2 regions of the Acidaminococcus sp. AM33-14BH genome follow, and region 1 is predicted to be linked to the other one. Evidence: a T-box and tRNA genes for the amino acid it is inferred to sense, from the RefSeq annotation. Region 1 holds a T-box; the other holds one or more tRNA genes.
What was found. The T-box of region 1 lies ahead of DW817_RS00655 (valine--tRNA ligase). A T-box ahead of a tRNA ligase gene usually reads a tRNA of that ligase, here a tRNA-Val.

Region 1 (15,781 bases):
CTCAATTATTCCATGGTTTTCTGGGACCAGATCTTTGCGGAACTGGGAAAGGAATATCCCGAAGTGGAAACCCATTCCTATCTGGTCGATGCAGCGAGCATGTTCATGGTCAAAGATCCCAAACGGTACCAAGTGGTGGTCTGCTCCAATCTGTTTGGGGACATCCTGACTGACCTTGGCGCCGCCATTTCAGGCGGCATGGGCCTTGCTGCCGGGGCAAACCTCAATCCTGAAAGAACCTATCCATCCATGTTTGAGCCCATCCACGGAAGCGCACCGGATATTGCCGGTACGGGAAAGGCCAATCCCTTGGCTTCCATTTGGTCTGCCAGCCAGATGCTTGATTTCTTCGGCCACCCTGAATGGGGTCGCCGGCTTCTTGCAATCATCGAAGCCATGCTCGTAGAAAAAACAATTCTCACGCCTGACATGGGCGGTACGGCCACGACAAGTGAAGTGGGTGACGAGGTCGTCAAAAGAATTGAAGAAGCGTAATTGACTCCTTCAGCAAAAGTGTTCCTGGAATCCCTTTTCAGGCACTTTTGCTTTTTTGTAGGAATCCAGCAGGAAAGTAGAAAGGAAGGCAAGAATATGAAATTAGAAGATGTGAGAAAAGAAATCGATGCCCTTGATCCCCAGATCAAGACACTCATCCTGCGCCGTATGGACTGCTCTTTGGAAGTGGCCAAGGCAAAGCAGGCGGCAGGGGAGACCACAATCTATCGGAGGGACCGGGAAAAGGCCATCTTGGACCGTTTGGGGGCGGATGTTCCAGCTGACCGTCTGCCGGAATACCTTGCCGTGGTGCGGAAAATCATGGAAACAAGCCGCATGTTTCAATATGGCCTGCTCTTTGATTGGAATCCGGATCTTTTCAAGGAACTTTCTGCCGGCATTGACACGACTCCCGGCGGCTGGCGCGTCAAGATTCGTCTGACCCGTCCGGACGAGCCCAACGCCATGAGCAGCATCCTCAGCATGGTAGGTGATTATGGCTTCAACATGCAGTATATGGAACTCATGTCCTTCAACGAAGGGACCCACTCCGTGACCTTTGACCTCACCATCTTGGGAGACTTGTCCGATACGGCCATGCAGAAGCTCCTTTTCCAGCTTTCCAAGGAAAGTGAAGGGTTTGTCATTCTCCAGAATGACCGGAAGGACGGTGCCGCCAAATGACGAAACAGACGAAGGACCTCGTTTGGATGATCGTGTCGCTGGCCGCTGGCTTTGCGGTCTCGCGCCTTACCCCGACGCCGCCCCTTACGCAGGAAGGACTCGCTGTTTTGGGCGTCTTTTTGTCATCGCTCATGATGTGGATCACCATTTCCATTGATTGGCCGAGCCTCATTACCCTGTTTCTTTTGGGCCTGTTGCCTCATTTTGGATTTCCCGCTGTTTTTCGGGGCGCCTTTGGAAATGTGACGGTTGCGTTCCTGCTCTTTACTTTTGTTCTCGTTTATCCGCTGTCAAAGACGTTTTTTGTCCGGCGCTGCGCTGTGGCTTTTGTCACGAACCGCTTTGCCCGGAAAGGCCCTTGGTGCTTTGTCTCTTTCCTCTTATTTTCCGTGACCTTCATGGGACTTTTCATCAGCCCATCTGTCCTTTTTGTGGCCTTTATGCCATTTTTGGAGGATATCTATGAAGTGCTTCAAATAAAGAAAAAGAGCCAGACTGGCAATATGCTCATGCTGGGGACGGCTTTCTGCATCAGCCTTTCGTCGGGCATGACTGCCATTGGACATGTCTGGCCAACCCTTGCCATTGGCTATTACAAAGCGGCTGCGGGGATTGAGGTGAACCAGTTTCAGTATATGGCTGTCGGCATCCCGACGGGGCTGGTCCTTGTCCTTTCCCTCATTGCCGTTTTCCGCTATATCTATCGCCCCAGTGATCTTGCGCAGATGGACCTAAGAAAAGCGATGGAACTGAAAACCCTCGTTCCCAAGACAAGCCGCAGGGAAGTCATGATCCTTGCCGTCATGGCGCTGACCGTCATCCTGTGGGTGGGACCGAGCCTATTGCGTGGCGTGAGCCCTTGGCTTTATAAGAGCCTCAGCCGCTATACGACGGCCATGCCGCCCCTTTTGGGCTGCATCCTCCTTTTTATCCTCCGGGAAAACGGGGAGCCGCTCCTAAGCTTCAAGGAAGCTGTTTCCAACGGGATCCTTTGGGCGGCTATCCTCATGACCGGGGCTGCCACTATGCTGGGGTCGGCCCTGACCAACCAGGAGATGGGCATCAAGGAATGGCTGAGCACTATGTTGGGCCCTGTAGCCGCTTCACTTCCTGCAGAAGGCATCATTCTCTTCTTCTTTGCTTGGTGCATCCTTGAAACGAATTTTTCATCGAATATCGTTACGACGACTGTGGTCAGTGCCGTGGCCCTTTCGGTCCTGCAGGCCCTGCCGCAGGGAACGGTGGCCGTTGGTGCCGTCGTCTGCCTCATTGGGTTTGGAGCTGGGATCTGCAACATGACGCCTGCCGGTCAGTCGACCATCAATACCGTGGCCATCAGCTCGGGCTGGACAACGGCTCGGGATATGTTTATTTGGGGCGGTATCTTTTCCCTTCTGGCCCTTCTGGCGATGGCCTTTGTTGGTTATCCCTTGGGCGTCCTCATCATTGGCTAGTAAAAAAGCTGTGAAACAAGCGTGTTCTTGCTTCACAGCTTTTCCTTTTTACAGGGCTGCCCCTTATTTGTTCTTTTCCCGCCGCGCCCGCTTTGCTTCTTCCCGTTTGCGGATTTTTTCCTTGTGCTTCAAGGACTTGGCACTGGTCCGTTTCTCAATGAACTCGTGCGGTTCCGGTGCGTCGTCTTGGCCATGCTTTACTTTGTAGTAGATGACAAAGGCTGCAAGGGCGACCATGGGGAGGGCGCCCAAGATGGCGCGGGAAATGTCATTGCGCGTAATGACGAGGAGGTTCCATAAGATGACCACAAGGGGCGTCAGCGTCCATTGGGCAATCTTTGACTTAGTCCCTGAAGCCCCGAAAAAACGGAGGCAGAATCCGTAGACCAAAAAGGCGACGGAAAAGGACATAAGGGAAAGGAGAAGAATAAAAATAAAAAGTTCCACAGTGACACCTCAATCAATCAGTTTTCAGCCATCATTATACACGATGGTCGGAGAAAAGAAAATTTTTCCTTTTTTAGAAAAAAAGCTTGGAATTTTGATGATAATCAAATAAGAAGATCATGAGATGGGAAAGAAGGGACTAATGAGAAACAAATTGAGCATAATATAAGGTTAATAGAGACAGTTTACCTCTATTGTGTAACTTTTGTCATATATTTTCTTATAGGAAAAATTTTTCTCACAATACGGTAAAAATAAAAGGGTTCCCAAAACGAAGGGCGAATAAGGACAATAAGGATAAGAATAGCAGATCACTTGGAGGTGGTTATATGTTTGAGAAGATCCTGGTCCCTGTTGATGGGTCTGAAACGAGTTGGAAAGCCATGGAAGAAGCAAAGAAACTGGCCGAAGCATTCCGTGGGGAAATGGTTGTTGTCAATGTCATTCAACCCTATAACAATGCTGCACTCTTGGTTGTGCCCTTAGATCAGGCCACCATCAGCCAAGGTAATGAAGAACTGACAAAGATCGGCAACAGCGTCCTTGAAACGGCCAAGGAAAAAATGCAGGACTTCAAGGGCAAAAAAGAATTCCTTCTTGAAGTCGGTCATCCGTCCGAGAGGATCATTGCTGTCAGCAAGGAAAAGGCCTGCACGTCCATTGTCATCGGCAGCCGCGGCCTGTCCGGCATTGCCGAATTCTTCCTGGGCAGCGTCAGTTCCAAGGTTTCCCAGTATGCTTCGGTGCCGGTCCTCATCGTAAAATAAGGACTGCGGCCCGCGTATTTATGGAGGTGAGTTTCCTATGATGAAAAAGATCCTGGTTCCCATTGATGGGTCCGATATTTCCCTGCGTGCCATGAATTTTGCCATTGAGTTGGGGAAACATTTTGCAAGTGAGATTGTTGTCCTCAATGTGGATATTCCCTACGACCTGAGCCGTATCAAACCGGCTGTGAAGGATAAGGACGGCAACGAGATTGAATCGGCCCGCCTGACCCCGCTTGAACTGGCACAGCGGGAGGCAGGAAAATCAGGCTATGACAGGATCACCTTCAAGAAATATGTCGATATCGATCCGGCGGAAAAAATCTGCGAAGTGGCAGAGACCCTTGACACGGACCTCATCGTCATGGGCAATCGCGGAATGGGCGTCCTTGCCGGATTCTTCCTGGGCAGTGTCAGCACAAAGGTTTCCCAAAGTGCCCATTGTCCGGTGACCATCGTCAAATAGCAGGTATGGTACCTGACGCTAGGAATAGGGAGGTTCCCCTAAGGTAAGGAGGTAGAGGTGTATGTTCAAGAAGATCTTAGTTCCTGTTGATGGTTCCTCGACGAGCTGGAGAGCCCTTGAAACGGCAAAGGATCTGGCTGCGAAGTATGACGGTGAGCTCATTGTAGCTCATATCGTCCAGACTTACAGCAGTGCCGATCTTTATATCAACAGCTTGGACCAGACGGCTGTTGCTGCAGAAAATGACCAGTTGACCCGTATTGGCAGCAGTGTTCTTGACACGGCAAGAACCAAGATGGAAGGCTTTACGGGCAAGGTCGACTATCTCATGGATGTGGGCCATGCCTCGGACCGGATTATTGAACTCAGCAAGGACAAACATGCAGATGCCATCGTCATCGGAAGCCGTGGCCTGTCCGGCATCGCTGAATTTTTCTTGGGCAGCGTCAGCTCCCGCGTGGCGCAGTACGCCGCTGTCCCTGTCCTTATCGTGAAATAGGCAGAGGAAAGAAAAGACGCCGTAACTAGGGGGTGGTCTTATGTTCAAGAAATTCCTCGTTCCGATTGATGGTTCCCAAACCAGTTTCCGTGCTCTTGAAACGGCGGCGGATATGGCAAAGGCTGTGGGCGGTGAACTCATTGTCATCCATGTGGTGCCGAGCAATAAAGTCAACCAGCTCATTGTCGTTGGCAATAAGCCCGTCAAGGATACGAGCGTGAAACCAACCCAGATTGGTAAGATGGTCCTTGATACGGCAAAGGACAAACTGAAGGATTTTGCTGGTGCAGCCGAGTTCGACATGGAATTTGGCGACGCCGCTGAAATGGCCGTTACCGTGGCTAGGGAAAAAGGTGCCGATGCCATTGTCATCGGTAAACGCGGTCTGTCAGGCGTGGAGGAATTCCTCCTGGGCAGCGTGAGCAGCAAGGTGGCCCAGCTGTCGCCCGTACCGGTGATCATCGTCAAATAGCACAAGGGAACCTGTGGCAGCAGCTGCAGGTTCCTTTTTTGGAACCTGCGGGAAGATTGACATTCCCCGCGCTCCTTGGTAAAATAAACTATATATGTAAAAAGCGTTGAACGGGAGGAGTAGGGGGCCCTTTCCTTTTAAGAGAAGATGCGGCCGGTGCAAGCATCTAGGAAAATCCCTTGAAGTCGCCCGGGAGCTGGCGTGCTGAACCAAAGTAAGCCCGCCCGTTTGGCTCGTTACGTCCTCAAGTTGCCCAAGCAATTGGGAAAATAGGTGGTACCGCGACCGAACTCGTCCTATCTGATGGGACGGGTTTATTTTTTTTACAGGCTAAGGAGGCTTTTGGAAGTATGGCAGAAGAAAACAACATCCCCAAGGTCTATGACCCGGCGGCAGTGGAAAAGAAATGGTATACATATTGGGTGGAACATGGCTTTTTCCATCAACCCGTCGATAAGAGCCGGAAACCCTTCAGTGTGGTCATTCCGCCGCCCAACATCACCGGTAAGCTCCACATGGGGCATGCCCTTGATAATACCCTGCAGGACATCCTCGTGCGCTGGCATCGTATGATGGGGGACAATACCTGCTGGCTTCCCGGGTATGACCACGCGGGACTTGCCACGCAGATCAAAGTGGAAGAGGAACTGAAAAAGAAGGAAAACCTCACTCGCTATGACCTGGGCCGTGAAAAATTCCTGGAACGGGTCTGGCAGTGGAAGGAAGAATATGGCGACCGCATCGTGACTCAGCTCAAGAGCCTGGGCATTTCCTGCGACTGGGACCGTCAGCGCTTTACCATGGATGAAGGACTTTCCCGTGCTGTCCGTGAGGCCTTTGTCAGCCTCTATGAAAAAGGCCTCATCTATAAGGGAACGCGCATCATCAATTGGTGCGTCAACTGCCGTACGGCCCTGTCTGACGTTGAAGTGGAACACCAGGATGACGAGGGCCATCTGTGGTATGTGAATTATCCCATCGAAGGGGAAGCCGGGCGCTATCTCCAAATTGCCACGAGCCGTCCGGAAACCATTCCCGGCGATACGGCCGTTGCCGTAAACCCCAAGGATGAACGCTATAAGGACCTTGTGGGAAAACAGGTTCGCCTTCCCATCATGGACCGCCTTATCCCCATTGTGGCCGACGAATACGTTGACCTTGAATTTGGTACGGGCGCCGTAAAGATTACGCCGGCCCATGACCCCAACGACTATGAAGTGGGGCAGCGCCAGAAGCTGCCCAGTCTGACGGTCATCGGTCTTGACGGCAAGATGACGGCGGACGCCGGCAAATACGAAGGGGAAGACCGTTACGAATGCCGCAAGCATATCGTCCAGGACCTGAAGGACTTGGGTCTTCTCGTCAAGATCGAAGACGCGCCCCATGCTGTCGGTCACTGCCAGCGCTGCCACCACGTCGTGGAACCCCTCATTTCCACGCAGTGGTTTGTCAAAATGAAACCCCTCGTGAAGGCCGCCGTGGAATGCGTTGAAGACGGGCGCATCCAGTTTGTGCCGAACCGTTTCACGAAGACCTATACGAACTGGATGGACAACATCCATGACTGGTGCATTTCCCGCCAGATCTGGTGGGGTCACCGTATCCCTGTGTGGTACTGTGACGACTGCGGAAAGCAGATGGCGTCCCGGACGGATTTGACGGAATGCCCGCACTGCCACAGCCACAACATCCATCAGGATGAAGATGCCCTTGATACCTGGTTCAGTTCCGGTCTATGGCCTTTTTCCACCTTTGGCTGGCCGGACAAGACGGACGAACTGCAGCAGTTTTATCCGACGAGCGTCCTGGTGACGGGCTATGACATCATTTTCTTCTGGGTTGCCCGCATGATCACCATGGGCATGGAATTTATGAAGGAAATTCCCTTTAAGCATGTCTTCATCCATGGTCTTGTCCGCGATGAACAGGGCCGGAAGATGAGTAAATCCCTGGGTAACGGCATTGACCCCTTGGAAGTTGTTGACAAATATGGAGCCGATACGCTGCGCTTCATGCTCATTACAGGCAATACGCCGGGCAACGATATGCGTTTTTATTGGAACCGCATCGAAGCAACGCGAAACTTTGCCAATAAGATCTGGAACGCGTCGCGCTTTGCCCTCATGAACCTCGATGGGTATGATGCTTCGGCTAAACGGGCGCCTCTGACCCTTGCTGACCGCTGGATCCTGTCCCGCCTGCAGCACACCATCAAGGACGTTTCAAGCTTCCTCGAAAAATTTGAACTCGGAGAAGCCGGCCGCCTCATCTACGATTTCATTTGGGGTGAAGTCTGTGACTGGTACATCGAACTTATCAAACCCCGCCTTTATGATAAGGAGCATCCGGAAGAACGGTCAACGGCCCAATTCGTCCTCTGCCGCGTCCTGGGCGATGCCATGAAGCTGCTGCATCCTTATATGCCGTTCATTACGGAAGAAATCTGGCAGCATCTGCCCCATGAAGGGGAGAGCATCATGATTGCGCCGTGGCCTGTGGCGGATGAATCCCTCATGGATGAAAGCGTGGAAAGCGGAATGACGGTCATGATGGATGCCATCAAAGCCATCCGCAACATGCGGGCCGAAGTAAACGCTGCCCCTGGGAAGAAAGCGCCGGCCACGATCTTGGTGGAACCTGCTTTCCGCAGCGTCTTTGAAGGCCATCCGGAATACGTCGAACGCTTGGGCACGGTGGACACGCTGACATTGGGCGATATCAATGACGAAGCGCCGGAAAACGCCATGACAGCCGTTGTGACAGGCGCCAAGGTCTATCTGCCCCTTAAGGGTCTCATTGACGTGGAAAAGGAAATGAAGCGGCTGACGAAGGAACTTGACGGGGCCAAAAAGGAACTGTCCCGCATTGAGGGCAAGCTTTCCAATGAAGGGTTTCTCGCCAAAGCTCCGGAAGCGGTCGTGGAAAAGGAAAAAGCGAAGAAAGAAGACGTCAAGGCGCGTCTTACCGCCCTTGAAGACCAACTGAAGGAACTTCAGAAACTCCAGTAACCTCAATCTGGGTCCGGGCAGGAAAAGCCTGCTCTGGCCTTCTGGCGCGGTCCTTGCCTTAATGGGACCGGAGGAGAATCATGAACTACAACGAAGCGATGCAGTATATCGAAAGTCTTGGTAAATTTGGCATCCATCTCGGTATGGAACGCATCACGGGCCTTGTGGAACTCTTGGATCACCCGGAACGCAAGATCCGGACCATCCATATAACGGGAACCAACGGGAAGGGGAGCGTGGCTTCCTACCTGTCCCATATCCTCACGGCTTCGGGGAAAAAGACGGCGTGCTATACGTCGCCCCACTTTGTTAAATATAATGAGCGTATGTCCATCGACGGCGTTGATATTTCCGATGAGGATTTTGCTGCCGTGACGGAAGAAACCAAGGCTGCTGTCGATACATTCCTCAAAAATGGTGGCGAACAGCCGACCCAGTTTGAAGTCATTACCGCCATGGCCTTCCTTTATTTTGCCAAGGAAAAGGTGGATTATGCCGTCATCGAAGTCGGCATGGGCGGCCTTTGGGATTCGACGAACGTCATTGTGCCAGAGCTTTCCGTCATTACGAACGTTACCTTGGAGCATACGGACCGGCTGGGAAAGACCATTGAAGCCATTGCGGAACAAAAGGCCGGCATCATCAAGGATCACGTTCCTGTTGTGACCGCCGCTGACGGCAGTGCCCTTGAAGTCATTCGGGTCACAAGTGAAGAAAAATCGGCACCTCTTTATGTCTATGGTGAGGATTTTTCCGCAACCCTGCTTGCTGGATCCATGCAGGAACAGCTCTTCCTCTATCCGTTTCATTCCGGTGAGCGGGAAGTTACCATCCATCTTGCCGGCGCCCATCAGATCGTGAATGCTGCCGTGGCCCTTAAAGCCGCGGAAGTGCTGGCAAAAAAGGACCCTGCCATTACAGAAAAGAAGATTCTCAAGGGCATGGATCTCACGACCTGGCCAGGCCGCATGGAACTTATCCATGAACGGCCCGACGTGATCCTGGACGGGGCCCATAATCCTTCCGGCGTGACGGTTCTGCGGCGGGCCCTTGATACCTATTATCCCCATGGCCATCGTTATTTCATCTTTGGCATGATGGGGGATAAGGATGTAAGCGAAGTGGCCCAGATCCTCTTCCGGGATACGGATACGATCTATACCGTTCTTGCTGATAACGGCACGCGGGCCGAAAAGCCCGATGTCCTTGCCCGTCGCCTACATAAAAAGGCCATTCCTATGGATGATCTCAAGACTGCTTTCGAAACGGCGGTCCATGAGGCCGGACCGGATGATGTGGTCCTTGTCTGCGGCTCCCTTTATCTTGTGGGCACCTTCAAGGCAAAGGGCCTCTCAGAGGATTTCCTATGACACATAAACAAATCTTTCCCGAATCTTGGAACCTGAACCAGATCCTTTACGGACTCCTTGTGGCGTATGTTTTCCTTCTGCCGATCCATCTGAATCTTGCCATTGGCCTGTTTCTCGTCATGGTGGTGCTCAATTTTGCGAATATCCTAAAGACGGGACAGTTCTGGCCCAAGGTGACGGTTCCCAAAAAGATCAGCCGCCCCTTATGGGCGCTCTTTCTCCTATCTGCTGTGAGTGTTTGTTGGTCCCAGGAGCCTTTTTTAAGCGCCTATAACTGGATTGTTGTGGTAGGACTCAAGGCCGGTTCATTCTATTTTGTCCTGCGTTACGGCAGTACGGGCCGGCGGTCCCTGTTTCTTGTCAAGGTCTTTATGGTCTCGGCCGGTCTGGTGGCGCTTTACGGCATCTATCAGTACTTTTTTGGTGTCATTGCCATCCAGGATGCGGAATGGATCGATCACGCCGCGTTCCCGCTCATGACCAAACGGGCTGTCTCAACGTTGGAAAACCCCAATATCCTCGCCAGTTTCCTTGTCATGACCGCGGCCTACAGTGAAGGCCTCTTTGCTCCCTTGAAAGGCGGCAAGAGAAGGGCCTCCCTTGCAGTGATCTTTCTTCTTGCCATTACTTGTCTGATCCTCACGTTCTCCCGCGGCAATTGGATTGCCCTATTCTTTGTCCTCTTTGTCTTTGCCGGCGCTTTTTACCACAAAGCGTTCCTGCCTTTCATCGGTGGGGGACTAGGGGTCCTGTGGATTGGCTGGGACCGTTTGTCGGCCCGCATCATGTCCATCTTTTCCATCAAGGATACATCGGCAGAGCTGCGTCTGATGTACATGGACAGTGCGACCTCCATGATTGAGGAGCATCCTTTTGGCGTGGGCTGGTACGGCTATCAATTTGCCTTCCCTGACTATAATTTCGGTTATGTGGATCCCAGCGTCATCATGTACCATAGCCACAATCTTTTGACCAACATTGCGGCCGAGCTGGGCATTCCGGGCCTTGCCCTTTTCCTGTACATCATGTATCAGTTGGCGGTCCTTGCCCGCAGCATCCGGCATCGTGAGGCAGAGCCCTGGATCCGCGGCCTTGCCTGCGGTTATATTGCGTCCCTTGTAGGCATCTTTGTCGCAGGGATGACGGATTATACCTTGTTTAATCTGCAGCTGGGCATATATTTCTGGATCTTCAATGCGATGATCATTGCCCTTGGATTTTTGACCAAGGATGAAGCCAAAGTGTAACAAATAAAAAGAAGAACCTGTAAGAACGCTGACATTTCGTTTTTACAGGTTCTTTTTATGTTCAGGGAAATGAATAATCGAAAAGGCTGAAACGAGGGGATAAGGCAAGGGACCCTTTTATACTGAAAAGAAAAGAGGCTGCAAACTTAGGTCCTAATGTCTTATAAAAAAAGCCGCCCCTAAGGGAGCGGCTTTTCAGCATACAGATTATTTAAATTCGTAAGGTTTTACTTTGCGGACAACATCCATGATGGAGCCGTCACGGGCTTCGATGATACCGACAACGCGGTCATCAAACTGGACGGGGTCGGGTTCGCCAACCATGGCGTAAGCTTTGTCGCGAAGCTCTTCAATGGTGCAGATCGGCAGATCGCAGTCTTTGGCAGCTTCAATGATGTCCGTACGTTTCGGGTTGATGGCAATGCCGTAATCGGTGACAACAACGTCAACGGTCTCACCCGGCGTCGTGATGGTCGTGCATTCCGTGCAGATTGCAGGGCTGCGGCCTTGAAGCAGAGGCGCAATGACGATGGTGCATTTAGCACCGGCAGCCGTATCCGGATGACCGCCCTGTGCCCCGGTGATGACACCGTCGGAGCCGACAACAACGTTGACATTGAATTTCGTATCAACTTCAAGGGCACCGAGGATGACAAAGTCCAGTTTATTGACGTAAGCGCCCTTGTTGAAGGGGTCAGCATACTGGCTCGTCGTGATTTCATAATGGTTCGGGTTCGTCTTGATGTCTTCAATGGCAGCCGTATCAAAATCCTGCGTATCAGCAATCTTGTCGATGAGGCCTTCATGCTGCAGTTCGCAGATCGGCTGAGCGATACCGCCCATGGCTACGCCAATCTTGATGCCATCTTTTCTCAGATGGTCAGCCAGGTATTTGGTGGAAGCAATGGAAGCCCCGCCAACACCGGTCTGGTAGATGAAACCATCTTTGTACCAAGGCATATAGGTCATAAAATCAGCCGCGTATTTGGCCATGAGGAGCTTTCTTTGGTCCGTTGTCGGTTTGGCAGCCCCCGTAGCAATCTTGCTGGGATCGCCAATGGCGTCAACTTTGACAACGTAGTCAACGTTCGTCATGTCAATGGAAGCAGGAACGTTGGGGAAGGGAACGAGCGTATCGGTGACAACGACAACTTTGTCAGCATACTGGGCATCTACGGCTGCATAGCCGAGAACACCGCAGTCACTGCCGTTAGCGCTGCCGAAAGCCCGGCAGTTGCCCATATCATCGGCACAAGGAGCACCAATGAAGGCAATGTCAACATGGACTTCACCAGATTCGATGGCACGGACACGGCCGCCGTGACCGCGCATGATGGCAAGGCCTTTCAGTTTGCCGTTGGAAATGGCTTCACCAATCTTGCCGCGCACGCCGGAAGCCTGGATGTTCGTGATGGTGCCATCTTCGATCATCGGGACAATCGGGGTCTGGGCCTTACCCAGGGAAGTCGCGCAAATGGTCAGGTCTTTGATGCCCATCTTGTGGACGGCTTCCATGACCATGTTGACAACATAGTCCCCTTCACGGAAATGATGATGGAAGGAGAGGGTCATGCCATCTTTGATGCCGCATTTTTTCAGGACATCTTCAATGGAATCGACAACTTTGCTGTAACTCGGGTCAATTACAGGTGCAACCGTATGGGTGGCAGCCTGATAAGCAACGAGGTGTTTGGAGAAGCTTCCCTGGAACGGTTCCTTACCGGTTGCTTTCAGGATTTCCTCTGGAATTTCTCTACCTACTGCATTCTTCATATTATAAATCCCCCTTATAAACACCGGCAGCTTTTGCCAGGGCGATCGTTCTTTTTGCGCCATCATAGAAAGCTACGTCAAGCATCTTGCCGTTCAGGGTGAATACGCCAATCCCCATCGCCTTCTTGGTGTCGATTTCGCGGACAACGGCTTCAGCCCAACGAATCTGTTTTTCGTTCGGCGTGAAGACTTCGTGGCAGACCGGAATCTGACGCGGGTTGATGATGGATTTGCCGTCAAAGCCCATGGTCTTGATCATTTCGACATCCTTGCGGAAGCCTTCCATGTCATCCAGGTCGGTATAGACCGTATCAAAGCACATACGGCCCGTAGCGCGTGCAGCAATGACCATCTGCTGACGGGCGCCCATGAGTTCGACACCGGTCTTGGAAATGGAGGTCTGCAGGTCACGGGTGTAGTCGCCGCCGGAAAGGGCTACACCAAAAAGACGGTCAGAAGCCTGGCAGATATCGTAGACGTTGAGGATCCCCTTCGTCGATTCGATAGCGGCCATGATGAGGGTAGAACCCACTTTCTTATGGAATTCCTTTTCAGCAGCCGTGATGGCTTCTTCTACGAGTTTAACATCTTGAGCGGATTCCGTTTTGGAAATACGAATTGTATCGGCCCCGCCAGCTACGCAGACGCGGATATCTTCCTTCCAGTGCGGAGTTTCCAGGCCGTTGATACGGACAACGCGTTCGCAGCCATGATAATCGATTTCCTTCAGGGCATGGAACAGGGAATAGCGGGCGGCATCCTTTTGGTTTTCAGCCACGGCGTCTTCCAGGTCAAGCATGATGGAATCGGGTTTATATACATACGGGTCTTTGATGAGGCTCGGTTTTTGAGCGTTCAAGAACATCATGGATCTTCTGAGACGCTTGAAGTTGGGGTTCGTATTGATCACTGCCATATTATAAGACCTCCCAAGGATTCGGCGTATCCGGATCATCATTGATGGAGCGGAAAACGGCGCCTTCTACACGTGCTTTCAGCGTGCAGTCGAGTGCACCTTTGTCAACTACGGAAACCTTAGCGTTTTTAACATCGAGTTTCTTCAGGGTTTCCAAGACAACAGCCTTGATCTGTCTGCCATACTGTTGGATGACACTGCTTTCAATATTGAGTTCGATGCCATTCGTACCGGGTTCAACGGTGATTTGGGCATCGGAGGACTCAACGGTGCCAGCCATGGCTGCCTTCTTTAATTCCATGAAAATTCCTCCTTCATTTCTAGAAAAGAACTGTTTACAGTCTTACACCTTGATAGTAGCACAGGAAAAATTGGAAAACTAATATAAATAATGGTATAATGACCATAAGTCGAATCTTATTATATTGTCAAACCCCGCATCCCTTGTGGGTTGGCCCGATTGACATTGTTTTCTTAATTGACGTGAAATTAAGAAACATTCTGAATACGGGACCAAATGATGTTAAATGAGATGCATTTCTCCTGCCGGAACCAAGCAAAAGCAAAGCCCTAAGAGGGCTTTTTTAGAGCACGGAGAAATGATCCATCCTAACCTGTACAGGAGAAGCAAAGAATGGGACTTAACTTGAAGCACGCGCAGTATATCATGGAAATCATCAAGGAAGGCAGCATCACCAATGCCTCCAAGACCATGCATGTTTCACAGCCGGCCCTGAGCCAGACCATCAAGGCTGTGGAAAAATATCTTGGTGCACCGATCTTTCTTCGCAATACTAAACCCATCGTGCTTACAGAAGCGGGGAAAAAGTATATTGCGGCCGTAAAAAAGATCATTACCATCAGTACGAACCTGCTTCATGAAGTCTCGGACATCCAATATGAAGGGTACGGCACCCTGCGTCTGGGAATCCCTATTCAGCGGGCAATGCAGATGCTGCCCCGGGTCATGCCCGTATTCCGCCAGCGCTATCCCCACATCAAACTGGAAATCAAGGAAGCAGGGAGCAACATTACGGAAAAATCCGTCCTCAACGGCGATGTCGATATTGCCATCATGACGACGTCACCGGGAAACGACGAACTCATTTACGAACTTGTCGAGACCGAAGACGTCGTACTGGTCGCCAACAAGCTGACCATGCTGGCCCAGCGCATCGATCCCGGTGTGCCCATCCATATTACGGAAGCAAAGAATGAAGACTTTATTTCCATCACAGAAGGGCATAACGTCCGTAAGGTCCAGGATACCCTTTTTGACGTATACGACATCAAACCTCATTTGGTCCTTGAAACCAGCAGCATCGAAGTGGGGAAGCGGCTTGTCAGCACCATGGATGCTGTCTTTATCTGTCCGGATGTCTATTTGGACCATTATTTTATGGAGCAGGGTGACTGTGTCCTTTATCCGCTCCTGGGCGTTGCCAATAAGCGCTACTGCTATGTCTGCACGAGAAAAGACGCGTACCTGAGCCCCTATGCCCGGGCCTTTATCGAACTCATCAGGACCCTTGGGAAAAAAGAAAGGATCAATCCGACGAATGAAAAATAAACTCACTGTACCTCCGGAACTTCGCGTGGAAGTCCCCGATATGCTGCGGGCTCGGGACGGTCGGGCCTTGGCTCAGCGGAAGCTCCTCGAGCGGTTCCACAAACCGCTGCTGTTTTTTACGATGAACATCCCTGGACCGCAGAAGGTGTCGCCCCTTATCCGTATAGGGTTTGAAGAAGGCGTACGCCGTCTGGAAAAGGCCCTTGTAGGAGCAGGGATTCCCATCCTTTTTCATAAAGTCATCGATTATAAGACCGGCTATGAAAAATACTATGTCCTCGACGGGGCCGCTGGGACCGTGAAAGACATTGCGGCACGCCTTGAAAATGAGGACCGTTTGGGCCGTCTTTTTGATATGGATGTCCTTGATACCAACGGACGGAAGCTGTCGCGGGAGGAACTTGGCCTTCCTGAGCGGCGCTGCTTTGTCTGCAGTGAGCCCGCCAAAGGCTGTGCCCGGAGCCGCAAACACAGCCTGCCCGTCCTGATCCGTAATGTGGAGCGGATCCTAACCGATTTCGTCCTTTCCCATACCCGGGATTCCATGAAAGAAGCCCTTTTGGGAGAAGTGGCAGCAACCCCCAAACCGGGTCTGGTGGACCTTGACAATCCT
Region 2 (15,781 bases), on a different contig from region 1:
ATCTATGAAGCCTTGACCGGCCTCATCAAGGAGTATAAGCCGGATTTCATGAGCGTAGAAAAGCTCTTTTTTAACCGCAATGTCACAACGGCCATTGCAGTTGGACAGGCCCGCGGCGTCATCGTCCTGTCAGCGGCCATGGCCGATCTGCCGGTTTATGAATATACACCGATCCAGATCAAACAGGCCATTACGGGCACGGGCCGGGCCGATAAGAAACAGGTGACCTATATGGTCATGAAGCTGCTCCACTTAACGGAAGAACCGAAACCGGATGATACAGCAGATGCCCTTGCGATTGCCATTACAGGCCTTAATTTTGTCCGCGAAAAAGATCTTATGGAGAAACTCAAATGATTGGATTTATCAAAGGACGCGTCGATACGATTGGAAGCAATTATGCATTCGTTGAAACCCAAGGTGTCGGCTACCGCATCTACATGAACACATCGGATTTGGGACGCATGGTCCTTGATGATAAGGTCAAGGTCTATACGTACCTTGCCGTCCGGGAAGATGCCCTGACCCTTTACGGCTTTCTTTCCCAGGAGGCCTATGGTCTTTTTACAAAGCTCATTACGGTAAGCGGCATTGGCCCGAAGGTGGCACAAGGAATCCTTTCCGCGTCAAAGGTGGACGATTTCCTGCTTGCCATCAAGAATCGGGATGTGAAATTCCTGACCAAGCTTCCAGGCATTGGAAAAAAGACGGCAGAACGCATGCTCTTAGAGCTAAAGGACCTGACGGGACCAGAAGGCCCGCTGCCCGAATCAAATGGAGGCTTCCTCGCTCCAGAAGGCCCAGCTTCTGCCCTGACGGAAACCATGGAGGCGCTTGCTTCCTTAGGGTACACCCAAAATGAAATCTCAGGCGTCATGAACCGCATCAAGGTGACGGCGGACATGTCAGCGGAGGACCTGCTCAAAAAGGCCCTCCAGGTCATGGCAAGGAGGGGATAAGCTGTGGAAGAAGATCAGCGCATCATTGCCGGCGGTGAGCAGGTTCAGGATGGCTGGCAGTACAGTCTCCGGCCGCGCAGGCTCCAGGAATATATTGGTCAGGAAAAGGTCAAAGAGAATATGACCGTCTTCATTCAGGCTGCCCTCAAACGCCGGGAAGCCTTGGATCATGTCCTGCTTTATGGACCGCCTGGCCTTGGCAAGACGACCCTTGCCAACATCATCGCAAACGAATTGGGCGTCAATATCCGGATTACCAGCGGACCTGCCTTGGAACGGCAGGGGGACCTAGCCGCTATTTTGACCAATCTGGACGAAAGCGAAGTGCTTTTTATCGATGAAATCCACCGCCTGCCCAAGACCGTGGAAGAAATTCTTTATTCGGCTATGGAAGACTACGCCCTTGATATCATCATCGGCAAGGGCCCTGCTGCCCGCAGTGTGCGCCTTGACCTGCCGCGCTTTACTCTCATTGGGGCGACAACGCGTATGGGAAGCGTGGCAGCTCCGCTGCGGGACCGCTTTGGTGTCATCTGCCATCTGGAATTTTACACGGCCGAGGAACTCCAGATCATTGTGGAACGGGCAGCGGAAATCCTGAACGTCAAGATTGACCATGAAGGAGCTTATGAAATCGGACGGCGCAGCAGGGGTACGCCCCGTGTAGCCAATCGCCTCCTGAAACGGGTCCGGGATTTTGCCGAAGTGGCCGGGGCGGACACGATTACCAAGGAAATCTGCAGGAAGACCATGGAGCGACTTGAAATCGACGACTTGGGCCTTGACCGCAGTGACCGGCGCCTGCTTACGAAGCTTGTCAAGGATTTTGGCGGCCGTCCTGTCGGTGTCGATACCCTGGCTGCTTCGTTAAATGAGGAATCAGAGACGTTAGAAGATGTCTACGAGCCTTACCTCATGCAGCTGGGCATGCTCCAGCGGACCCCTAAAGGCCGTCAGGCAACAGCGGCGGCATATCGTTATCTTGGAATTGCCTATCCGGAAGGAAGATGACCATGAATATCCTGCTTCATGCCTGCTGCGGTCCCTGTTCCTGCTATCCAACAAAGGAACTGACGGCTGAAGGGCATACCTTTACGATGTATTACTTCAATCCCAATATACACCCTTACAAAGAATTCAAGCGGCGCCTCAATACGCTTCGTGAATTTTGTGAGGCCCGTCATTATCCCCTCGTAGCGGATAAGAGCTATCCTCTGGAAGATACGCTTCGGGGCATGCTCAGTGAACCGACTGTGCGCTGTGCTTACTGCTATCGCGTGCGTCTTGAAATGGCCGCCCGCTACGCCAAGGAACATGGCTTCGATGCGTTTTCCACGACTCTTCTCGTAAGCCCTTACCAAAAGCATGACCTCATCCGCAGAACCGCCGAAGAAGCGGCTGCGCGGTTTGAGATTCCCTTCTATTATGAAGATTTTCGTACGGGGTATGAAGAAGGCGTTGAAATCAGTCTCGACCTTGATCTTTACCGTCAGCCGTATTGTGGCTGCATCTTTAGCGAACGGGATCGCTATGAGATTCGCAAGCGGAAGAAAAACATTCCCGAAATCATGGCAAAGGACGCGGGGCGATGAAGATGAAAAAGATCCTGACAGCTTTTTTCCTTGCCGTTATGCTGCTTTTTTCCCTAAGTGCCTCGGCCGCTTCCCTAGGTCCTAAGATCCGGGTTGGCCTGGTCGTGGACCAGTATTCGGCAGAACTGAGTTCTGCTGGAAAAATAACGGTCATTGATGGACGGGGAAAGAAGGTAACCCTGTCACCAGGGCGGCATTTCATCTCCGTCAAGGGCGGACGTTTTTATGCCGATAAGAAAAAGCTTTCTGGCGGCAATCTTTCTTTTGTGGCCCAAAATGCCAGTCAGCCCGTCCTTGTGAACCGGAAGAAATACCGCGGGGCCTTGACGGCGGTCATGACCCGTGAAAAAAAGCGCCTTACCATTGTCAACACGCTTCCCGTGGAGGAATATCTTTATGGGGTGGTGGCTAAGGAAGTCATTCCTTTGTGGCCTGATGAAGCCATCAAGGCCCAGGCCGTTGCTGCCCGCAGCTTTGCTCTCTACCATTTGGATCATCCCCAGTATGAAGGGTTTGATATCAAGGCGACGGACCAAGGACAGGTCTATGGCGGTATCGAAGCTGAGCATCCCAATACGACAAAACTCGTCAAGGCAACGCGCGGCGTGACGGCTGTTTATGACGGGGAGCCCATCCAAGCCTTTTTCCACAGTACGAGCGGCGGTTATACAGAAGCGGCCGTAAATGTCTGGGGAAAGGATATCCCTTATCTTCAGGCCGTCAAGGATGATGACAAGGATTCTCCCAACTACAGCTGGACCAAGAGCTTTACGGAGGCTCAGCTCGAACGGACGCTGAAACAGGGCGGCTATGACATTGGCAAGCTGCAGGGCATCCGTCTCCTGCCACTGGGAAAAGCGCCCATGAAGTGGTCCAGTGATCGCGGTACCAGCGGCCGGGTCAAACGGATGACCTTCAAGGGCAGCCGCCGTGACGTAACCCTCACGGGCAGCCAGGTGAGATCTTTATTGGGCCTTAACAGCACTCTTTTTGAGGTAACCATCGGAACGGATGAACCTGACTCCATCGATGTGTCCATCAAGAATGCCTATGGTTATGAAGTGGGCCGCAAGAAGATCCCCATCGACAAGAAGACTCGCCAAGGCATGGGAACGAAGGTTGGGGACCTGCGCTTATTTGCCGGGGTCAAGGACGAAAAGGTCTTTTTTGTCGGCGGCGGTTGGGGACACGGTGTGGGACTCAGCCAGTGGGGCGCCCGCGGTATGGCCCTTGAAAAGAGTGCCCGTCGGAAAAAGGATTATTATAAGACCATTCTCCGGCACTATTATCGGGGCATTTCCCTTGAAGAACGTTACTGAGCCTTACGGCCATGGATGAACCAACGCAAAAAAGCGTCTTCTTTTTGCCTATCATTTTTGACCGTCCAGCCCATTCCTGATACAATGGAGGCTGGACGGAACTATTTTCTGCCTGATTGATGAATCAAACAAACGGGGAGGCCCAGGGCCGAGCCATGAAGGAGTTAATATGGAAGTTACTGATTTTGATTATGATCTGCCCAAGGAGCTCATTGCGCAAACACCGATTGAACCAAGGGATGCTTCACGTCTGCTTGTCATGGATAAAAAGACAGGTGCATTGGAACACCGTCATTTTTATAACCTTCCTGAATACCTAAGACCGGGTGATGTCCTTGTCTTCAATGATACCCGCGTTATGCCGGCGCGTCTGCACGGGACAAAGACGACAGGCGCCCATGTTGAAGTCTTTTTGCTTACGCGAAAAAACAATACGGATTGGGAAGTCCTTGTGAAACCAGGGAAAAAACTCCAGGAAGGGGCGGAAATCATCTTCAGTGATGAACTTTCCTGCACCATCCTTGAAAAAACGGATTTTGGGGGCCGTGTTGCCCGTTTTCGCTTTGACGGTGTTTTTGAGGAAATCCTGGACCGCTTGGGAGAAACACCGCTGCCGCCATATATCCATGAAAAACTCAAGGATAAGGAACGCTACCAGACCGTGTATAACCGGGAGCTTGGAAGCGCCGCGGCGCCGACGGCGGGCCTTCACTTTACTAAGGAATTGATGCAAAAAATCAAGGAGATGGGCGTTGAAGAAGTTTTTGTGACCTTGAATGTTGGCCTTGGAACATTCCGCCCTGTCAGTGAGGAACGCATTGAGGACCATGAAATGCATAGTGAGTTCTATACGGTTTCCCCTGAAGCAGCCGCTGCCTTGAACCGGGCCAAGAAAGAGGGCCGGCGCATCATTGCCGTCGGCACGACGAGTGTCCGCACCTTGGAATCGGCGGGAGCAAGCGGCACCATGGTGCCCGGCGGCAACTGGACCAAGATTTTTATCTATCCGGGCTTTAAGTTCCATTTCGTCGATGCCCTTGTCACCAATTTCCACCTTCCCCAGAGTACGCTCATCATGCTGGTTTCGGCTCTTTCGAGTCGGGAGAACATCCTTCATGCCTATGGGGAAGCGGTGAAGGAAAAATATCGTTTCTTCAGTTTTGGCGACGCCATGTTCATCAAAGATTGATAAAGGAGTCTTTATGCACGCTGTTTACTTCGAACTCATCAAGGAAGATCCCCGGAGCGGTGCCCGCTTGGGCAAGCTTCATACGCCTCACGGTACCTTTGATACCCCGATGTTCATGCCCGTTGGGACCCAGGCAACAGTCAAGACGCTTACGCCGGAAGAACTTTACGACATGAAAAGCCAAGTCATCCTGTCCAATACCTACCACCTGTTCCTGCGGCCTGGGACGGAGCTTATCCGTAAGGCCGGCGGCATCCACCGCTTCATGAACTATGAACGAGGCATGCTGACGGACAGCGGCGGCTTCCAGGTCTTTAGCCTTGGTGCCATCCGTAAGATTACGGAAGACGGGGTGACCTTCCGTTCCCATATTGATGGATCCAAGCAGTTCCTGAGTCCGGAAGTGGCCATGAAGGCCCAGGAAGACATCGGGGCCGACATCATCATGGCCTTTGATGAATGTATTCCTTATCCGGCTGATTTTGACTATGCCAAAAAGTCGACGGAGCGAACGACACGCTGGGCAAAGCGCTGTCTTGCCGCAAAGACGCGGGATGACCAAGGCCTGTTTGGCATCGTTCAAGGCGGTATGTACCCAGAACTGCGCAAGTACAGTGCCGAAGCCTTGTCAGAACTTGACTTTGCCGGCATGGCTATTGGCGGTCTCAGTGTCGGCGAGCCCCACGAGCTGATGTATGACATCTTGGGCAAGACGACACAGTACCTGCCGAAAAACAAGGCCCGTTATTTGATGGGCGTTGGCACGCCGGACTGCCTCGTGGAAGGGGTGAACCTAGGCGTCGATATGTTTGACTGTGTCTATCCGACGCGGGTCGCGCGCAATGGAACGGCTATGGTCCGGTCGGGGCGGCTCGTCCTCAAAAATCTTGAATTCAGGGAGGACTTCCGACCTATTGAAGAAGGCTGTGACTGCTATACCTGCCGTCACTTCTCAAGAGCCTACATCCGGCACCTTTTTAAATCGGAAGAACTTCTTGCCATGCGCCTTTTATCTATACATAATCTGCGTTTTCTGTTAAAATTTGCAGAGGACATGCGCAGTGCCATTGCTAATGATACGTTCCCTGAATTTAGGGCGGCGTTCTTAGACCAATACCAAAGAACCAGTAGGAGGTAAGTAAAAGATGGAAAACGTTGTACAAATGGCTTGGCCTTTTATCCTTATGGGTGTGATTTTCTATTTCATGATCTACCGCCCGCAGAAGCGTGATCAGAAAAAGCGCGCCAATATGCTCGATTCCCTGAAAGTGGGCACGCGGATTGTCACCATTGGCGGCATCTTTGGCGAAATTGCCAAAATCAAGGATGACCGCATCCGCATCAAGGTCGCGGAAGACGTTGAAATCTGGATTCGCCGCGCTGCTGTCGGGACCGTTATCACTACGGAACTGCAGAAGGCTGCAAAAGAAGAAAAATCAGAAGCAAAAGCAGAAGAAAAAGTAGAAGAAACCAAAGCAGACGCTGCTGAAGAGGCGAAGGAAACGGCTGCTTCCGAGGCTTCCAAATAAGATGGATAAGCGCACAGTCCGTAAGGAAGTCGAAGAAAGACGCGCCAGGCTCAATCAGCGCGAACTGAATAAGTTCAATAAAGAAATCAACAGCCACATTTCTGTGAGCCGCTTATTTCTAGAAGGAAAGGTCATTATGGGGTATCTTGCCATGGCAGGAAAGGAAGTTTCCGTCGACCAGGCGATGCAGACAGCCCTTAATATGGGAAAGACAGTCTGTGTCCCCCAGATCTTGGACCTTGATGGCCATATGCAGGCTGTTCGCCTTGTAACCTTAAAGAAACTGGCAAAGGATATGTATGGCATCCGTACTCCGCAGGAGCCGGTCGAGGTCATCAGCCCTGAGGATATTGACCTTATCCTTGTTCCTGGTGCGGCCTTTACGGAACACGGCGACCGCTTGGGAAAGGGCAAAGGATTCTATGATCGTTTCCTGCCCCGCTGCACGAAAGGGGTTGCCATGGGTGTTGCCAATGAGGTCCAGGTCCTTCCAGAACTGCCGACTCAGGCCCATGACTTCAAAATCCGCTATCTTGTGACGGAAAAAGCACTTAGGGTGTGTAAATAAGCCTCATAACAGGGGAGGGACCGCGCTCAACCGGAGCCATGAAAGGGCCTTGTGCCTTTTTGTGGGTCCCTTGTCTTTTTTCTTGGATGCCAGGCATCCGCAAAAATTTGCAATCCATCAAGGAGGAACTTTATCTTGCAGCAGAAAAATCGGATCAAGCTGATTGTGTCAGTGTTGGCCATTATCATCTGCTTTGCGCTCCTAGTCAAGCCTTTGGCGCTTTCTGTCAAACAGGGCCTTGACCTTCAGGGAGGGACCCATGTTGTCCTTCAAGCCGAAGATACACCGGAAGCCAAAGTTGATGATGATGCCATGAACCGTTCCATCAGCATCATTGAGCGCCGTGTCAACGAACTCGGCCTCACGGAACCGGTCATCCAGCGTCAGGGCCGGGACCGGATCATTGTTGAGCTCCCGGGCGTCAAGGACCCGGAACAGGCCATTGCCATGCTTGGCAAAACGGCTATGCTTGAATTCAAGGACATGGAAGGCAATACGGTCCTGACTGGTAAGGACCTGAAAGATTCCAAGGCAAGTGCCGATCAGTCGGGCCGTCCTGTCGTTACCCTTCAGTTCAATGAGGAAGGAGCCAAGAAGTTTGCCGAACTGACCGCAAAGAATGTAGGCAACCAGATTGCCATCCTGCTGGATGGCAAGGTCCTGACAGCGCCTCGTGTCAGTGAACCGATTACGGGCGGAAATGCCCAGATTACGGGTTCCCAAAATGCCCAGGAAGCTGAACATCTGGCTATCTTGCTCCGCAGTGGATCCCTTCCCATCAAGCTCGAAGTGGTGGAAAACCGCACCGTCGGTCCGACCTTGGGCCAGGATTCCAAGGATAAGAGCGTCAAGGCATTTGCCATTGGGGTTGCTGGCGTCTTTATCTTCATGCTGCTCTTTTACCGCCTGTCTGGGTTCATTGCTGACGTTGTGCTGCTTCTTTATACGCTCCTCGTCCTTGCCGTCATGAAAGGCCTCAATGCCACCCTGACCCTTCCGGGAATCGCGGGGATCATTCTTTCCATTGGGATGGCGGTCGATGCCAACGTCCTTATCTTTGAACGCTTCAAGGAAGAACTGAAAGCGGGCAAGACCTTGCGCGCAGCCGTAAATGCCGGTTTTTCCCGTGCCTTTGTAACCATTATGGACTCCAATGTGACGACCATCATGGCCGCTGCCGTGCTGTTCTATCTTGGCACAGGCCCCATCCGTGGATTTGCCGTGACGTTGGCCTTAGGTGTCCTCATCAGTATGTTTACGGCCATTACGGTTACGAAGTTCATCTTGAACGCCTTGGTTGGCAGCCAATTTACGAAGAATCCTTTCTTCTATGGAGCCAGCCTTCCGAAAAAAGATAAGGAGGTGGAAAAATGAAGCACTTTTCCATTGTGAAAAAAGCGAAGGTCTTCTTTTCCATTTCCCTGATCTTCCTTTTGGTGGGCGTTGTGTCCATGCTCACAAGGGGCTTCAATCTCGGTATTGATTTCACGGGCGGCAGCATCATTGATGTGAAGTTCGAGAACCCTGTAACCGTAAGTGAGGTCCGTGATGTCCTTTCAGACCATAAGCTGGGCAGCAGTATCATCCAGTTGGGCAGTATGGATGGACAGCAAACCGAAGAAAGCCAGTCCGTCCTCATCCGTACGGGCATCATCAGTGATGACCAGCGCGTTGAGACCATGACGGACATGACTAATCGGCTGGGACCCAATGAGGTCCTGCGTGTGGAAAACGTCGGGGCCACGGTAGGCCGCGACCTTGTAAAATCGGCTATGGGCGCCGTTGCTCTCAGCTGGGTGCTCATGATCATCTACATCACGATCCGCTTTGAGCATAACTTTGCCTTTGCCGCCATTATCGCCCTTATCATCGACGTCATGGTCACGCTCAGTTGGTTCTCCCTTCTGCAGCTTGAAATGGATTCGTCCTTTGTGGCGGCGCTCCTTACGGTGGTTGGCTACTCCATTAACGGAACGATTGTTATTTTTGACCGGATCCGGGAAAACCTCCATACTCACCGCCGCAGCGAAAGCTTGGGGGATATGGTGGATAATTCAATCTGGCAGACGATGAACCGTTCCATCTATACGTCGGCGACGACCCTTTTTGCCGTCATTGCCATCTTCCTGTTTGGTGGGGAGACGATTCGGAACTTTTCTTTTGCTATGCTTGTTGGCTTTAGCAGTGGGTTCTATACGTCGACCTTCCTGGCTGGTCCCTTGTGGATCAAGCTGCGCAGCCGCGGCACTCACAAATAAATGAATCATAAAGCAGGGTATCGTTTCGTTTTTGGGGACGGTATCCTGTTTTCTTTTGAAAAGGCTCCTTTGAAGGGGAGGAGAAGGGACGTTTTGTCCATAGGGAATCCAGCAAGACCCTGTAAAAATTTTTTTCAAAAAAAGAAAAAAAGTACTTGCATAAAATGACCTCATGCTGTATTATATACGAGTAGTCACTTTTCAGTGACTGACGTGGTCCGCTAGCTCAGCTGGTAGAGCACCTGACTCTTAATCAGGGTGTCCAGAGTTCGATCCTCTGGCGGATCACCATTTTTTTTGGCCGGATGGTCAAGCGGTTAAGACACCGCCCTTTCACGGCGGTATCGGGGGTTCGATTCCCCCTCCGGTCACCAACTTTGATGGGCGCTTAGCTCAGCTGGGAGAGCGTCTGCCTTACAAGCAGAATGTCAGCAGTTCGATCCTGTTAGCGCCCACCAACTCCCGAGAATAAGACCTTTGGATGATTCCAGAGGTCTTTTTTGCTGCTTAAAAAAGGAATTTCCCGTATGTTGTAGAATATAGAGGTAAACGCCTCTGATAAAAGGAGGGATTCCTTATGTTTATGACGTTTCTTCTAATCGGCGTCGTCTTGCTCATGGTAGAAGCTGCAATTCCCGGATTTGGGATTTTTGGCGTGACCGGTCTTTTCTCCCTCTTGGCCGCTCTCTTTCTCTATCTTGGCGGTGGGGGACAGGCGCTTTTCATTGTCGGTGCCCTGCTTTTTTTGACCCTTGTCCTAGGCTATTGGTTCTTTCACAAAGGCCCGCACAGCCGCATTGGCCGCCGCATTACCTTAGGACTGCGCTTTACCGCCGATAAAGGCTATGAAGCCACTGAACGCCTACCCCAGATGGTGGGACAGACGGGAACGGCGGAAACGCCCCTGCGCCCATCCGGACGCGTCGCAATCCACGGGGAGCCTTATGATGCCATGACCCGCGGGGAATTCTATGAGGCCGGCACACCGGTCAAAGTCATTGCCGTCAGTTCACGGCAGCTCGTTGTTGAAAAGGAGGTCCCATGATTGCTTTATTGAGCAGTTCCTTCGTTGTCCTGATTCTTTTTGTCCTCATTGTCCTCTTTCTGCACTTTGTGCCCCTTGGTCTTTGGGTGTCCGCTCTTGCCGCCGGGGTCAACGTGGGAATCTTTACCCTTGTTGGGATGCGGCTGCGCCGTGTTGTGCCCTCAAAGATTGTCCTGCCCCTGGTGAAGGCCAATAAAGCCGGTCTTGATGTCAATGTGGATCAACTTGAAGCCCATTATCTTGCCGGTGGGGACGTGGACCGCGTTGTTGATGCCCTCATTGCAGCGGAACGGGCTGCCATCCCCCTTACCTTTGAACGGGCTGCCGCCATTGACCTAGCTGGACGCGACGTCCTGGAAGCCGTGCAGATGAGCGTCAATCCGAAAGTCATTGAAACCCCGTTGATTTCAGCCGTAGCCAAAAATGGGATTGAACTTAAGGTTCGGGCCCGTGTTACGGTTCGTGCCAATATTGACCGCCTTGTTGGCGGTGCCGGGGAATCGACCATCATTGCCCGAGTCGGAGAAGGCATTGTCACCACGGTAGGTTCCTCGGAAGAGCATACGGACGTCCTCGAAAACCCGGATCATATTTCCCGCACGGTCCTTAGCAAGGGACTTGATGCTGGCTCAGCTTTTGAAATCCTTTCCATTGATATTGCCGATGTTGATGTGGGACGCAATATTGGTGCCCAGCTCATGACAGACCAGGCCGAAGCCGATAAGAACATTGCCCAGGCAAAAGCGGAAGAACGGAGGGCTATGGCTGTGGCCAAGGAACAGGAAATGCGTGCCTATACGCAGGAAATGAAGGCCAAGGTCGTCGAAGCCCAGGCTGAAGTTCCGGCTGCCCTGGCGTCCGCCCTGCGTGAAGGACACCTGGGTGTCATGGACTATTACCGCATGAAGAACATCAATGCCGATACGGCCATGAGGGAGCAGATTGCAGGCGGTGAGCCCCTGCAGGGAGTGGATCATCCAAGTGAAGAGTAAGGAGGCCGCCGCATGGATCATTTCATTTTCTTTATCTTCCTCGCTTTTATCGTTTTTTCCAATGCACACCTCATTGCGCGAAAAAAGCGTCCTGTCCTCAAGGAAAAGCGGCCTCTGCGGATAAGGTCAAAAAAGCGGCCGCATGAAGCCCCCGTTCCTTGTGATGGAGCGGCGGCAGTCCTTGCGGAAAGTAAGGACCGCGGTCCCCTCAAAGAAAGCCTTGAGGAGCTAAAACCCAGCGTTCAGTTAGTCCCGAACCAGGAGGACCTGAGAGAAGCTCAAAAAGCCGTCCAGACAGCGCATAGGCGCCACAGCCGGCAGCAGAAACTGCGGGAAGGCATTCTATGGAGTGTCATTTTAGAGAAAAAATGGTAGAATAGATAGGACCTTTGCTTTTGCTGACGGGACTGCGGCACTGCTGCAGCCCCGTTTTCCTGTCACTTTGATGGGGCCCTGCCCCTTTCTTGAAAGGAACGTACCTATGAAAGACGTGATATTCTTTGATCTTGACGGAACCCTCACGAAATCGGAGGAGGGAATCATCCGCTGCGTCCAATATGCGCTCAGGGAACTAGGCATGCCGGTACCTGCGAAAAAGGACCTTTTTTATTTCATCGGACCGCCCCTTGTCGATTCTTTCCTGACCCTTCCTGGGTTTACCGAAGCCATGGCCCTTGAGGCGACAGCCCTGTACCGGAAACGCTACACTGCAATTGGCATCTTTGAAAATGAACTGTACCCAGGCATTACGGACCTATTGGAGGCGCTTGATGAGGCGGGGTTCCTGCTTGCTACGGCATCGGCCAAACCGGAAGTTTTTGTGCGTCACATTACCGATCATTTTGGCCTTACGCCTTATTTTCGGGAAATTGGCGGTGCTTCCTTCGATGCCTCCCGACGAACCAAAAGTGCAGTCATCGCAGAGGTCCTGAACCGGCTTGGCCTTCAAAAGACAAAGGAACGCGTCCTCATGGTGGGGGATACGGCCTATGATGTTGAAGGTGCCCGCAAGATAGGCATCGACTGTGTAGGGGTAACCTACGGCTACGGAAAGGAAACGGAGCTTGCCGCTGCTCATCCTCTTGGGCTTGCTGCTACGGTAGAGGCCCTCAAGGACGGTCTTTTGACCCATGCCTTTGGCTGATGACGGCAGGCTCCTGATTTGACCTTGCTTCCCACTTTTTCTATAATAAGGGGAATCATCATCCTAAAAGGAAGTGTCACTTTGGAAAATCTTGAAATCCCATCAGGGATCCTTGCCCTGATCCTTGTTCTTTTTATCTTTTTTTCGGCGTTTTTTTCAGCGGCGGAAACCGCGCTGACCGGAAGCAACAAACTGCGGCTCAAGAATATCGCCCGCACGGGTGATAAACGGGCGAGCATCGTGATGAAACTCCTTGACAGTTTTGACCGGACGCTCACGACCATCCTGATTGGCAATAATGTCGTCAACATTGCTGCGGCCTCCTTGGCTGCTGCCGTCTCAACAGCCTATATGGGAGCTTCGGGCCTTGCCCTTGCTACGGTGCTGACGACAGTCATCATCCTGATCTTTGGAGAAATCATTCCTAAAGACCTCGCTAAGGATCAACCTGAAAAATATGCCATGAAATCGGCGCGGCTCCTTTCCGTCCTCGTCCTCCTATTTATTCCCTTTACCTTTTTGTTCCGTATCGTCAAAAAGGCCATGGGACGCTATGCTTCCAAGATGCCCCCTCGTTCTGCTACGGAAGAGGAACTCATGCTCATGGTTGATGAAGTGGAAACAGGGGGCTTCATCAAGAAAGCGGACAGCCTGCGCATCAAGTCAGCCATTGAATTCAGTGATATCCGTGTTCGGGAGATCATGACGCCTCGTGTCGACATTGAAGCCATCGATATTTCTGAGGGGAACAAAGCGGCCCTTGCCATTTTTTCAACAAAAGGATTCTCCCGTCTTCCCGTTTTTAAGGACGACTACAGTGAAATCATCGGGGCCGTCCATGCCCGTGATTTTTACGCGTCCTATCTCAAAGATCCCGATTTTGACCTCAAGACCATCCTGAAGCCTGTGGTTTTTGTCCATACTTCGACAAAAATTGGCCTTGTCATTCAAAACTTGCAGAAGGCCAAGGTGGAAATGGCTATTGTTGTCGATAGTTATGGGACCATTGACGGCCTTGTGACAACCGAGGACATTGTTGAAGAATTGGTCGGTGAGATTTGGGATGAACATGACCGCATGACTTCATCTTTCCGCAAGATTGCCCAACATACGTATCTTGTTAACTGCGATTCCAATGGACAAAACGCGAACCTCTTTGATCTTTTCCGCTACCTGGACCTTGATAATGCTGTCTATGGCCTGGAAAATAATTCCATCAGCGGATGGGTCATTGAGCGTCTGGGCGAAATTCCCGAAAAAGGGGCTTCCTTTGACGAAAAGAATCTCCATGTAACGGTGACGAAGACGGATGCCCACCGCGTGAAGGAAATTGTTGTTGAAGTGCGTCCCATAAAAAATGAAGAAGATAGCTGAACCGTACCTGATCCAACTGATATGTTGGGCTTGCTTCTTCTAAAAAAGCTTTTTCAAAACCTTCCGTTACGTTGGGCGGAGGGTCTTTTTTGCCTCCCAAAAGGTCTTGGAATCATGTTTCTGACGCCTAGAACAGAGCTTTTTTCCTGACGGAGTCACAGCGCTGCTAAAATATTTTTCCCGTTTCAGGAAGGACATTGTGTTATAATAGAATGGCTATGGTATCTTCAAAACTTGTTTTTTCACGCCGAAGGACCCTTGCCCTTGAAATCGACCGGGACGGTCAGCTCATCGTGCGGGCCCCTTACGGGACGCCAAAAATATATATTGATCGTTTTGTAGCGGAAAAAAAGGAATGGATTGAGACGCACGCCGCGAGGATGCGCCGCCGCCGCGCCCGCTACGGAGCCCTTACTCTGAGGGAAGGGGAGACCCTTCCTATCTTGGGAAGGAACGTGACGCTTCGCATGACGGAAGAAAATGGCATTTCCTTCAAGGAAACAAGCGGGGAACTCTTTTTTCCTGTGACTGCGGCAAAGGTGGACCTGCAGCGCTATTTGTGCGGGCTTTTAAAGGAGTTTTTACAGCGCCTTGTCAGCCGTTACGCTGCCCTTATGCAGCTTCCCGCACCGCCCTTTTCTTTATCCAAGGCACGGACACGGTGGGGTTCATGCAGCAGCCGGGGACATCTGCGCTTTAATTGGCATCTTGTTTTTTGCACGCCGTCAGCGGTGGAGTATGTGGTTGTCCATGAATTGTGTCATCTTTTTTCCATGCATCATGACCGCGTCTTTTGGTCTTACGTAGAAAGCTATCTTCCTGACCGAAAAGTACGGGAAGGATGGCTCAAACAAAACCAGGGGGTTATGGAAATCTTATGAGTATCAACAAGCGGATTCTTTTGTGTCTTTTACTCCTGCTTCTTGTGGGTGGGGTATCCTTTCATCTCATTCATCAGAGCCCTAAATATATTGCCCAGAAAAAGGAAATTGAAAAACAGGAATCCCAACTTGTCCATGATAAGGATACAAAGCTGCCTTATACTTTTCTTAATAATGTCATTGCCCAGTCGGGGGCAACGAGCTCTGTCTATTATAAATCCCTCGATACGGGAGAGGTCTTCTATAACTTTTCGGGAAAGATGCCAGCTGGAGGACTCATCCGGCCTTACGTTGCAGCGGCGCTCCTGGATGCGGTGAAAGAAGGCAATCTGTCCCTTGATGAGACGGTCACCGTGTCAGCCAAGGCACTACGCGAAAAGAGCCCGGCTCTTTCCAAAATCAAGCCGGGGAGTAAGGTTTCCGTCCGCATCCTTTTGGAAGACATGATGCTCGATCAGGATGAAACCGCTCTTTATGAACTCGTGCGCCTTATCGGATGGGATGAAATCAATGCGTACCTTCTTAAAAAAGGGTATGCAGACACCATTTTGGGGAGCCCCGATCTTGTAAAAACGGAAGAAACGGCTGAGGACAAGGAAAAAAGTGAAACCATTTCCTATACCTCTGTCAATGATATGGTCACGCTCCTAACAAGGCTCTATGAAGGAACCTGTGTTTCCAAGGAACTGGATGCCTATCTGTTGGGACTCATGGAAAAACAGAATGATCGGCAGCTTTTAGGTGCCCTGCTTCCGAAGAAACTGCGCCTTGCCCAGGTCTCAACCAGTGAGGGCCGCGTCCAAAACGCAGGGGGCATCATTTATGCCAAGGAAAAATACATCCTTGTCATCATGACGGATAAAGCCCTTCGCAAGGATGAAACCATGAAGACCATCAATCAGATTTCTTCCATTATTTTCAATACGGTCAA

Region 2: it has a tRNA-Val gene. The T-box ahead of DW817_RS00655 (valine--tRNA ligase) is inferred to sense a tRNA for this amino acid. The anticodon was not compared.

Annotation. Positions count from the first base shown of each region.
Region 1 covers NZ_QTNG01000001.1:118,123-133,903, forward strand. Annotated here, with positions in the region: gene DW817_RS00615 (tartrate dehydrogenase) at 1-495, shown strand, start outside; gene DW817_RS00620 (chorismate mutase) at 592-1,179, shown strand; gene DW817_RS00625 (membrane protein) at 1,176-2,633, shown strand; gene DW817_RS00630 (hypothetical protein) at 2,697-3,080, opposite strand; gene DW817_RS00635 (universal stress protein) at 3,410-3,847, shown strand; gene DW817_RS00640 (universal stress protein) at 3,885-4,313, shown strand; gene DW817_RS00645 (universal stress protein) at 4,375-4,812, shown strand; gene DW817_RS00650 (universal stress protein) at 4,853-5,284, shown strand; T-box leader at 5,382-5,586, shown strand; gene DW817_RS00655 (valine--tRNA ligase) at 5,635-8,292, shown strand; gene DW817_RS00660 (folylpolyglutamate synthase/dihydrofolate synthase family protein) at 8,373-9,662, shown strand; gene DW817_RS00665 (O-antigen ligase) at 9,659-10,909, shown strand; gene citF (citrate lyase subunit alpha) at 11,117-12,682, opposite strand; gene DW817_RS00675 (aldolase/citrate lyase family protein) at 12,684-13,598, opposite strand; gene citD (citrate lyase acyl carrier protein) at 13,600-13,899, opposite strand; gene DW817_RS00685 (LysR family transcriptional regulator) at 14,233-15,168, shown strand; gene citG (triphosphoribosyl-dephospho-CoA synthase CitG) at 15,158-15,781, shown strand, end outside.
Region 2 covers NZ_QTNG01000007.1:79,427-95,207, reverse strand. Annotated here, with positions in the region: gene ruvC (crossover junction endodeoxyribonuclease RuvC) at 1-357, shown strand, start outside; gene ruvA (Holliday junction branch migration protein RuvA) at 354-959, shown strand; gene ruvB (Holliday junction branch migration DNA helicase RuvB) at 963-1,970, shown strand; gene DW817_RS06600 (epoxyqueuosine reductase QueH) at 1,973-2,551, shown strand; gene DW817_RS06595 (SpoIID/LytB domain-containing protein) at 2,548-3,870, shown strand; gene queA (tRNA preQ1(34) S-adenosylmethionine ribosyltransferase-isomerase QueA) at 4,040-5,059, shown strand; gene tgt (tRNA guanosine(34) transglycosylase Tgt) at 5,073-6,197, shown strand; gene yajC (preprotein translocase subunit YajC) at 6,205-6,588, shown strand; gene DW817_RS06575 (5-formyltetrahydrofolate cyclo-ligase) at 6,590-7,156, shown strand; gene secD (protein translocase subunit SecD) at 7,292-8,530, shown strand; gene secF (protein translocase subunit SecF) at 8,527-9,414, shown strand; tRNA gene DW817_RS06560 (tRNA-Lys) at 9,630-9,705, shown strand; tRNA gene DW817_RS06555 (tRNA-Glu) at 9,714-9,788, shown strand; tRNA gene DW817_RS06550 (tRNA-Val) at 9,797-9,872, shown strand; gene DW817_RS06545 (NfeD family protein) at 9,992-10,459, shown strand; gene floA (flotillin-like protein FloA) at 10,456-11,451, shown strand; gene DW817_RS06535 (hypothetical protein) at 11,464-11,826, shown strand; gene DW817_RS06530 (HAD-IA family hydrolase) at 11,933-12,595, shown strand; gene DW817_RS06525 (HlyC/CorC family transporter) at 12,677-13,969, shown strand; gene DW817_RS06520 (M48 family metallopeptidase) at 14,188-14,850, shown strand; gene DW817_RS06515 (serine hydrolase) at 14,847-15,781, shown strand, end outside.